One region of the Streptomyces sp. NBC_00859 genome, then DNA from elsewhere that is predicted to be linked to it. Evidence: riboswitches for the same ligand, from Rfam matches in the RefSeq annotation. Region 1 holds a riboswitch; each other region holds the start of a gene.
The links. A riboswitch is a leader RNA that binds a small molecule or an ion and turns the genes downstream of it on or off. The one in region 1 is predicted to bind thiamine pyrophosphate.
Positions count from the first base shown of each region.

Region 1 (2,196 bases):
GCCGCGTGGTGGCCCGCGTACTGGACGAACCGGCCGAACTGCTCGGACCAGAAGTACGGCACCGGGTCGTAGATCCGCGGCTCCCCGCCGATCACGTCCGCCGCGACCGTGCGCGGCCCCTGGAGGGCGTTGTCCCAGTGGTGGACCAGCAGCCGCTCGCCGTACCGGCGGGACGGGAAGGACGCGCAGTCGCCGACCGCGTACACACCGGCGGCCGAGGTGCGCAGCCGTTCGTCCGCCGTGACCGAGCCGTCGGCGCCCCGTGCGATCCCGGAGCCGGCGAGCCAGCCGGTCGCCGGTCTGGCCCCGATTCCGACGAGCACGGCCCCGGCCGGCAGCCTCCGCCCGGATTCCAGGACCACGGTGCCGGGTTCGGCACGGGCCACCCGCTCGCCGGTGATGAGTTCGGCTCCGCTGTCGGCGTACCAGCCGGCCATCGGAGCCGAGACCTCGGCGGGCAGCACCCCGGCAAGAGGCCGGCCGGCCGCCTCCACCACGGTCACCGCGCACCCCGCCTCCCGCGCGGCCGTCGCGAACTCGGCGCCGATCCACCCGGCACCGACCACCACGACGTCCAGCCGGTCCGCGAGGACGGCCCGCAGCCGCCCCGCGTCGTCGAGCGTGCGCAGCAGATGGACGCCGGGGACGCCCTCGCTGCCGGGCAGCGTGACCGGGTGGGCACCGGTGGCGACGACCAGCGCCTCGTACGGGAGGGGGCCGCTCGCGGTGTCCAGTTCCCGGTCTGCCGGGCGTACGCCGGTCACCTCGCACCCCAGCCGCAGTTCGACCCCGAGCGCGCCGAAGTCGACGTCGAAGGCGGAGTGTTCGGCCTTGCCGAGCAGCACCGCCTTGGAGAGCGGCGGTCTGTCGTACGGCGGGTGGGCCTCCTCACCGATCAGCGTGACGGATCCGGTGAAGCCCTGGTCCCGCAGGGCGACAGCGGTCTGGACTCCGGCCATGCCCGCACCGGCGATGACGACGTTCCTCGGCTCGCTCACCTGATCACCTTAAGCAGCTGACTCGGCGTCAGGACAGGGGCGGTCATGGGACGCCTTACGGGGCGGTGCGGACCGGGGTTAGGCTGGCACGCGGAACTACTCGCGGGAGTCCGGGCGCACCGGGCTGAGAGGGAGGCTGGACGGCCTCCGACCGTACGAACCTGATCCGGGTCATGCCGGCGAAGGGAGGGGCTGGACGCCCATGCACACACATCACGCCAACACCTCGGACGTAGCTGTCGTCGGGGGCGGGATCATCGGTCTGGTCACCGCCTGGCGGTCGGCGCAGCGCGGACTGCGCACCGCTGTCGTCGACCCGCAGCCGGGCGGCGGTGCCGCGCAGGTCGCGGCGGGCATGCTGGCCGCCGTCACGGAACTGCACTACGGCGAGCAGGTGCTGCTCGGTCTGAATCTGGAGTCCGCCCGGCGCTATCCGGCGTTCGCCGCGGAGCTGGAGGAGGCGTCGGGGCAGGATCTCGGCTACCGCGCCTGCGGCACGCTCTCCGTGGCCCTCGACCTGGACGACCGGGCGCATCTGCGGGAGCTGCACGCGCTCCAGCTCCGCTCGGGTCTGGAGTCGGAGTGGCTCACGGGGCGCGAGTGCCGGCGGCTCGAACCGATGCTCGCGCCGGGTGTGCGCGGCGGGCTGCGGGTGGACGGTGACCACCAGGTCGATCCGCGGCGGCTGGCGAAGGCGCTGCTCATCGCGTGCGAGCGGGCCGGGGTGACCTTCCACCGCGGCTGGGCGGAGCGCCTGACGACGGAGGGCGGCCGGGCCACCGGTGTCGTGCTCGCCGACGGCACCGCGCTCACCTCGGGCCAGGTGGTGCTGGCGGCCGGCAGCCGCAGCGGACAGCTCGCGGGGCTGCCGGACGCGGTGCTTCCGCCCGTGCGTCCGGTCAAGGGCCAGGTGCTCAGGCTGACGGTGCCGCGGGTCTACGCGCCGTTCCTCAGCCGGACCGTCCGCGCGGTCGTCCGGGGCAGTCACGTCTATCTGGTCCCCCGTGAGAACGGCGAACTCGTGGTCGGCGCGACCAGCGAGGAGCTGGGCTGGGACACCACGGTCACCGCGGGCGGGGTCTACGAGCTGCTCCGCGACGCCCACGACCTGGTGCCCGGCATCACCGAACTCCCGCTCACCGAGACGTGCGCGGGGCTGCGCCCGGCGTCACCCGACAACGCGCCGCTGCTCGGCCCG
Region 1 covers NZ_CP108826.1:6,036,715-6,038,910, reverse strand. Annotated here, with positions in the region: gene OG584_RS26455 (NAD(P)/FAD-dependent oxidoreductase) at 1-959, opposite strand, end outside; TPP riboswitch at 1,091-1,203, shown strand; gene thiO (glycine oxidase ThiO) at 1,201-2,196, shown strand, end outside.

Region 2 (2,196 bases), 2.0 Mb from region 1:
GAGGTCGATGTTCTCCTTGATCTTGTGCATCGGGACGTGCCCGGGGCCCTCGATCATCGTCTGCACACCATGCCGCTTCGCGATCGTGTTGAGTTCCCCGAGCGTGCGCAGCTCGGCGAACTGCGCCTCGTCGTTGGCGTCCGCGATCGACCCGGGGCGCAGCCCGTCGCCCAGCGAGTAGGTGACGTCGTACGAGGCCAGGATGTCGGACAGCTCCTCGAAGTGCTCGTACAGGAACGACTCCCTGTGGTGCGCCAGGCACCAGGCGGCCATGATCGATCCGCCGCGCGAGACGATCCCGGTCTTGCGGCGTGCGGTGAGCGGCACGTACCGGAGCAGCACTCCGGCGTGCACCGTCATGTAGTCGACGCCCTGTTCGGCCTGCTCGATGACGGTGTCCTTGTAGATCTCCCAGGTCAGCTCCTCGGCCTGGCCGTCCACCTTCTCCAGCGCCTGGTAGAGCGGCACCGTACCGATCGGGACGGGTGAGTTGCGCAGCACCCACTCGCGGGTGGTGTGGATATTGCGCCCGGTGGACAGGTCCATGACCGTGTCCGCGCCCCATTTGGTGGCCCAGGTCATCTTGTCCACCTCCTCCTCGATGGAGGAAGTGACCGCGCTGTTGCCGATGTTGGCGTTGACCTTCACCAGGAACCGCTTCCCGATGATCATCGGTTCGATCTCGGGGTGGTTGACGTTGGCCGGCAGCACGGCCCGCCCCGCGGCGATCTCCTCCCGTACGACCTCGGGGGAGACGTTCTCCCGGATCGCGACGTACTCCATCTCAGGTGTGACCTCCCCGCGCACGGCGTACGCGAGCTGGCTGACCGCGCGCCCTTCGCGCCCCCTTCTGGGCTGGCGGGGGCGCCCGGGGAAGACCGCGTCGAGGTTCCGGAGACCCCCGCGCGGCGATGTGTGCTTGATCCCGTCGTCCTCGGGACGGGCCGGGCGGCCCGCGTACTCCTCGGTGTCGCCGCGGCCGACGATCCAGTTCTCCCGGAGCGGGGCGAGCCCGCGCCTGATATCGGTGTCCACGGTGGGATCGGTGTACGGGCCTGACGTGTCGTACAGCGTCACGTCCCGGCCATTGGTGAGGTGCACCTGCCTGACGGGCACCCTGAGGTCCGCGCGCGAGCCCTCCGGGCCCGCGACATACCCCTTGTGCCAGCCCGGCTTGCGCTCGTCCTGGCCGATGGCAGGCGTGCGTGCATCCGCTGTGGTCATGAGACCTACTCCCTACGCCGGCATTACCCGGTAACAGGTTCGGCGGTCGGCGCAGCTCTCAGCAGTCTGCTGGTCAGCGCCCTCTCAGCCCGGTGCTCCGAGCTCCCGCGTGTGCAAAGGTGCCCCCACGCTAACGCCCCGCACCGCTCACTGAACAGAGGGCCTCTGCCTTCTTGCGATGATCTGGCGGTGACACCACTCCCTGAACGGGCTCCTGGCGGGCACAGCCATACGCACGGCCACGGTCCGGCGGCACCCGTTTCCAAGCATCTGCGCAAGGTCATCGCAGGGGTGCTGATCCCCTTCGCGGCGGCGGTTGTTGTCGGACTCGCGGTCCTCTGGCCGGGTGGGGCGCCGCCCCATGCCCGCAGCGGTGTCGGCTTCGACCGGCAGACGCAGCAGGGCAAGGTGGTACGGACCGTGCCGGTCGACTGCGCGGACGTGCACGCCGGTCAGTCGTCGACGGCCGGTGCGGGGACGGATCCGGGCGCGGCGGAACAGCAGGCCGGTTCCGGAACGGCCCGGAAGGACGCCCAGTGCAAGAAGGCGGAGATCGAGGTGTCGAGCGGCAAGGACAAGGGCCGCACATTCACCGAAATCGTCCAGCCGGACTCTCCGCGGCAGTTGCACGGGGGCCAGGGCGTCATCGTGGCGTACGCCCCCGACGCGCCCCGCGAACTTCAGTACTCCGTGTCCGACGTGGACCGGAAGTTCCCGATGGCACTGCTCGGCGGGGCCTTCGCGCTGGTGGTGGTCGCGGTGGGGAGACTGCGCGGGCTGATGGCGCTGGTCGCACTGGCCGTCAGCTTCGCCGTGCTGACGCTGTTCATTCTGCCCGCGATCCTGCGCGGGTCGAATCCGCTGGTCGTGGCGGTGATCGGGGCGAGCGCCATCATGCTGATCGCCCTGTACACCTGCCACGGACTGACAGCGCGGACCTCGGTCGCCGTCATCGGCACGCTGGTCTCACTC
Region 2 covers NZ_CP108826.1:4,052,779-4,054,974, reverse strand. Annotated here, with positions in the region: gene thiC (phosphomethylpyrimidine synthase ThiC) at 1-1,224, opposite strand, end outside; TPP riboswitch at 1,217-1,343, opposite strand; gene OG584_RS17375 (YibE/F family protein) at 1,414-2,196, shown strand, end outside.
Region 2: another riboswitch for thiamine pyrophosphate. It lies ahead of thiC (phosphomethylpyrimidine synthase ThiC); the one in region 1 lies ahead of thiO (glycine oxidase ThiO).

Region 3 (2,196 bases), 3.9 Mb from region 1:
CGGGCCTCGACCGTAATCTCTCGACCGCCGAGATCGTGCACCAGATCGTCGACGGCATGCGCGCCCTGCGCGACGGCGAGGTGCCGGGAGGGCCCGCGCGGCTCTCCAACATCGTCTTCATGGGCATGGGCGAGCCCCTCGCCAACTACAAGCGGGTGGTCGGGTCGATCCGCCGGCTCACGGACCCCGAGCCCGACGGCCTCGGCCTCTCCCAGCGCGGGATCACCGTGTCCACGGTGGGTCTGGTGCCCGCGATGCTCCGTTTCGCGGACGAGGGCTTCAAGTGCCGCCTCGCGGTCTCGCTGCACGCGCCCGACGACGAGCTGCGCGACACGCTCGTCCCGGTGAACACGCGGTGGAAGGTCCGGGAGGTGCTGGACGCCGCGTGGGAGTACGCGGAGAAGTCCGGCCGCCGCATCTCCATCGAGTACGCGCTCATCCGTGACATCAACGACCAGGCCTGGCGGGGCGACCGGCTCGGCCGGCTGCTCAAGGGCAAGCCTGTTCATGTCAATCTGATCCCGCTCAACCCGACTCCGGGGTCCAAGTGGACCGCCTCCAGGCCGGAGGACGAGAAGGCGTTCGTCGCCGCCATCGCCGCCCACGGCGTCCCCGTGACCGTACGGGACACCCGTGGCCAGGAGATCGACGGAGCGTGCGGGCAGCTGGCGGCCGCCGAGCGGTAGGGCCCGTGTAACGTGGGCCGCACATTTTCATATTCCGACAGGGGAGCGCCACAGCGCTGAGAGTGCGGCCACGCCGCAGACCCTCTGGACCTTGCCCGGGTCATTCCGGGTAGGAAGTTCGGTCACTACTCAAGCTGTTCAGCCCTGCCCGCTCCCGTGGGCAGGGCCGCGTCTCTTCCTGGATGTCCCATCCCAGGAGGAATCCAGTGAGCAACACCAAGCGAGCGGGTACGGCAGGCAGAACGCTCACGACCGGGAAACTGACGGCCACCGCGCTGGCCGCGGCGCTGGGCGTCTCGGCGCTCGCCGGCTGCGGAAGTTCCGGTGGCTCCGGTTCGTCCGCCGGGCAGTCGAAGACCGTGACACTGGTCAGCCACGACTCCTTCGTCGCTTCGCCCTCCGTGCTGAAGGCGTTCACGAAGGAGACCGGCTACAAGGTCCACGTCCTCAAGAGCGGGGACGCCGGTGCCGCGCTCAACCAGGAGATCCTCACCAAGGGCTCCCCGCGCGGCGACGTCTTCTTCGGCGTCGACAACACCCTGCTGTCGCGGGCGCTCGACAACGGCCTCTTCACGCCGTACCGGGCGAAGGGCCTGGACCAGGTCGCACCCGCCGTGCAGCTCGACGCCGGGAAGCACCGGGTGACGCCCGTCGACAGCGGTGACCTCTGCGTCAACTACGACAAGAAGTACTTCGCCGACCACAAGATCGCCCCGCCCCGCAGCTTCGACGACCTGATCAAGCCGCAGTACAAGAACCTCCTGGTCACCGAGAACGTCGCCACGTCCTCACCCGGGCTCGGCTTCATGCTCGGCACGGTCGCCAGGTACGGCGGCGACGGCTGGCAGGGGTACTGGAAGAAGCTCAAGGCCAATGGCGTCAAGGTCGACGACGGCTGGGAGCAGGCGTACAACAACGACTTCTCCGGCTCGGCCGGCGGCAAGAAGGCCAAGGGCGACCGTCCGCTCGTCGTGTCGTACGCGTCGAGCCCGCCCGCCGAGGTGCTGGACGCCGAGCCACAGCCGAAGACCGCTCCGACCGGCGTCGCCACCTCGACCTGCTTCCGGCAGATCGAGTTCGCCGGGCTGCTGGACGGCGCGAAGAACCAGGCGGGCGGCAAGGCCCTGATCGACTTCCTGATCAGTAAGAAGTTCCAGGAGGACATGCCGCTCAACATGTTCGTGGACCCGGTGGTGAAGGGTGCGAAGGAGCCCGCGCTGTTCACGAAGTACGGCGCGAAGGTCACGCGGCCCGAGACCGTCGCGCCCGGCACGATCGCCAAGAACCGTGATCAGTGGGTCAAGTCGTGGTCCTCGATCGTCCTGAGGTAGACGGCCCGGCGCGGGCGGGGCAGCCCTCCGCGGCCGGGGCCGGGCGGCGCCGGACCGCGGTCCGGCTCGCGCTCATGGCCCTGCCCGTGGTGTTCTTCGCGGTCTTCTTCGCCTACCCGGTGGCGGCCATCGTCGGCCGCGGTCTCAAGGTGGGCGGCGCGTGGCAGTTCGGGCGGATC
Region 3 covers NZ_CP108826.1:2,097,901-2,100,096, reverse strand. Annotated here, with positions in the region: gene rlmN (23S rRNA (adenine(2503)-C(2))-methyltransferase RlmN) at 1-686, shown strand, start outside; TPP riboswitch at 716-820, shown strand; gene OG584_RS08575 (thiamine ABC transporter substrate binding subunit) at 893-2,017, shown strand; gene OG584_RS08570 (ABC transporter permease) at 2,092-2,196, shown strand, end outside.
Region 3: another riboswitch for thiamine pyrophosphate. It lies ahead of OG584_RS08575 (thiamine ABC transporter substrate binding subunit); the one in region 1 lies ahead of thiO (glycine oxidase ThiO).

Region 4 (2,196 bases), 1.6 Mb from region 1:
AGCGCCACGGCCAGCAGTCCCAGCCCGCCGAGTACGCCGCCACCCAGCAATCGGTCGACGCCCCGAGCGGTCTGGTCGGTGAAGGCGGCGGCTCCCCACAGCCCGAGCGACTGAACCGCCACGAAGGAGATGGTGACGCCGAGGAGCGTGTACCAGAACATGCGTGGCCGGGAGGTGTCCTGCGGCAGGTAGCGGCTGAAGTCGCTGGCGTACGGCGCCCACGACAGCGCGAGGCTGAGAGCGATCGTGCTGGTCAGCATGAACGCGCCGGCGCGGTCGGCGCCGTGGGCGCCGCCGGGGGCCGCGGGGTGGACACTGTCCGGGAGTCTGATGGCCAGGGCGACGAACGCGGCGGCGAGCACGAAGGTCATCAGCTTCTGCAGCCGGTGTATCGCTTCGTAGCCCAGCACGCCGAGAGACCCCTGCCCCAGCATCATGACCAGCACACCGAGCCAGAACGGCCAGCCGCAGAGCCTGGCCAGCGCGTCCCCGCCGAACAGCCCGATGAGTGCGTCCCAGGCCACCGACGAGAGCCACTGCAGCAGGCCAGGCACCGTGACGGACCGACCGAACGCGAGCCGGGCCAGCGGCAGCTGACCCGCGCCGGTGCGACTGCCCCAGGTTCCCAGGTACGCGGTGGGGACGGCGCCGACGACGGTGCCCAGCACCACCGCCGCCAACGCGGTGGGCAAGTCCAGACCGAGCACGATGCCGACAGTGCCGGTGAACACCCCGGTCATGGTCAGATTCGGTGCGAACCACACGGTGAACAGCCGGCCGGGGCCGCCATAGCGATGTTGCGCGGGCACCGGCGCGATCCCGCGTGCCTCGATACGCAAATCGCCGGGCTCGGCGGGCATACGGCCGCCGAAGACGGATCGAGGACCTGTGGCCGACGTGCTGCTCGGAGCAGGTGGCAATGACATGAGCGACATCCCTCCGCCAGTGCTAACTGGTTCAGGTTCGGCGGGTGTGATCTCAGCCCCTGGATGGGGCACCCCGTGTCCGGTACGACCGCAAGGCTAACGTGCGGCGTCACGCTGTCCGTGGTGAGGGTGGTGACTACGGACCGCTGCCGGTCGGGTTGCGCCCCCAGCCCTGCCGCAGGGACGTCACCGCTTCAGCGTGACCTTGAGCACCTGTGCCGTCTCGCGCGGGAACGCGGTCGCCCCGTTGCGGCAGCCCGGACATGCGATCGGCTCCGCGCCCAGTAGCGCCGCCAGGGCCAGAGCTCAGCGACAGGTGTGCACCTCAGGTGGGATCGTGCGGCCCGTCGCCGGGATGATCCGCGTTCCGGCCCGTGCCGCGGGCCGCACCGGTTCCGCCGGGCGAGGCCGTCCGTGGTGGCAGCAGTGGACTCTGCTCCGACGATGAACCTGACGTTCGCCTGTCTCCGCGACGTCAGCGGCTGAGGGACAGCCACTCCTCGGCCCCTTCGTGCGCCCGGTCGATAGAGAGGCCCGGCGATCTCCGCAAACGCGACCGTAAGCCATCCTGCCTCGCACCTGCTGGCCCACCGGCGACACCGTCCACCTCTGCTGTGCCCGGCGTCTCGACGCCATGGGCACGGCAGAAACACCCCATACCGAAGCCACGTCGCAACCGGTCTCCGGCTGAGCAGCGACGCGCCCTCCACGCCCCCGAGCACGCGCCCCACATCTCATCGCGAACCACGCCGGGCCCGATCCTACGGTCGGTGGGAGCAACCGCCGCTGCGCTCGCCCGAGTTCGCAGCGGTCACGGATAGCCGTCCGCTGCGAACTCGGGCGAGCGCAGCCGCACAGGCCGGTACCGCTACCGGGGGCGCGGCTCGCCACCCGCGCGCACTGGCTCCGGGGGCAACCGAAGGGATATTCACGACATGTTGGCCCGCCGCACACGGCGGCGGCGCTTCGCCGCCCGCTCGCCGGCAGCATTCGCTTCTGCCTCAGTGGCCCCGCGGTCAACCGCCTTGTTGTACGCCTTCACACGTGACTCCTCCATCTTCTCCTCGGTCCTGCCGCGCATCCACCCGAAGACACCCATAGCGTTCCTCCCTCTGACCAGCGATGAGGACCGGCAGTACACGGCCCGTCAAAAGGACCCCGTACCCCCTGGGCACGGGCCCAGACCCCTGAGGGCCGCAGTCGGACGGTGTGCCCGGCCGATTCACCCAGCCGGCCCAGCCGCGGGGTCAGGGGGCTCATCACTTCAAGG
Region 4 covers NZ_CP108826.1:7,665,707-7,667,902, reverse strand. Annotated here, with positions in the region: gene OG584_RS33770 (purine-cytosine permease family protein) at 1-860, opposite strand, end outside; TPP riboswitch at 918-1,012, opposite strand; gene OG584_RS33765 (hypothetical protein) at 1,855-2,025, opposite strand.
Region 4: another riboswitch for thiamine pyrophosphate. It lies ahead of OG584_RS33770 (purine-cytosine permease family protein); the one in region 1 lies ahead of thiO (glycine oxidase ThiO).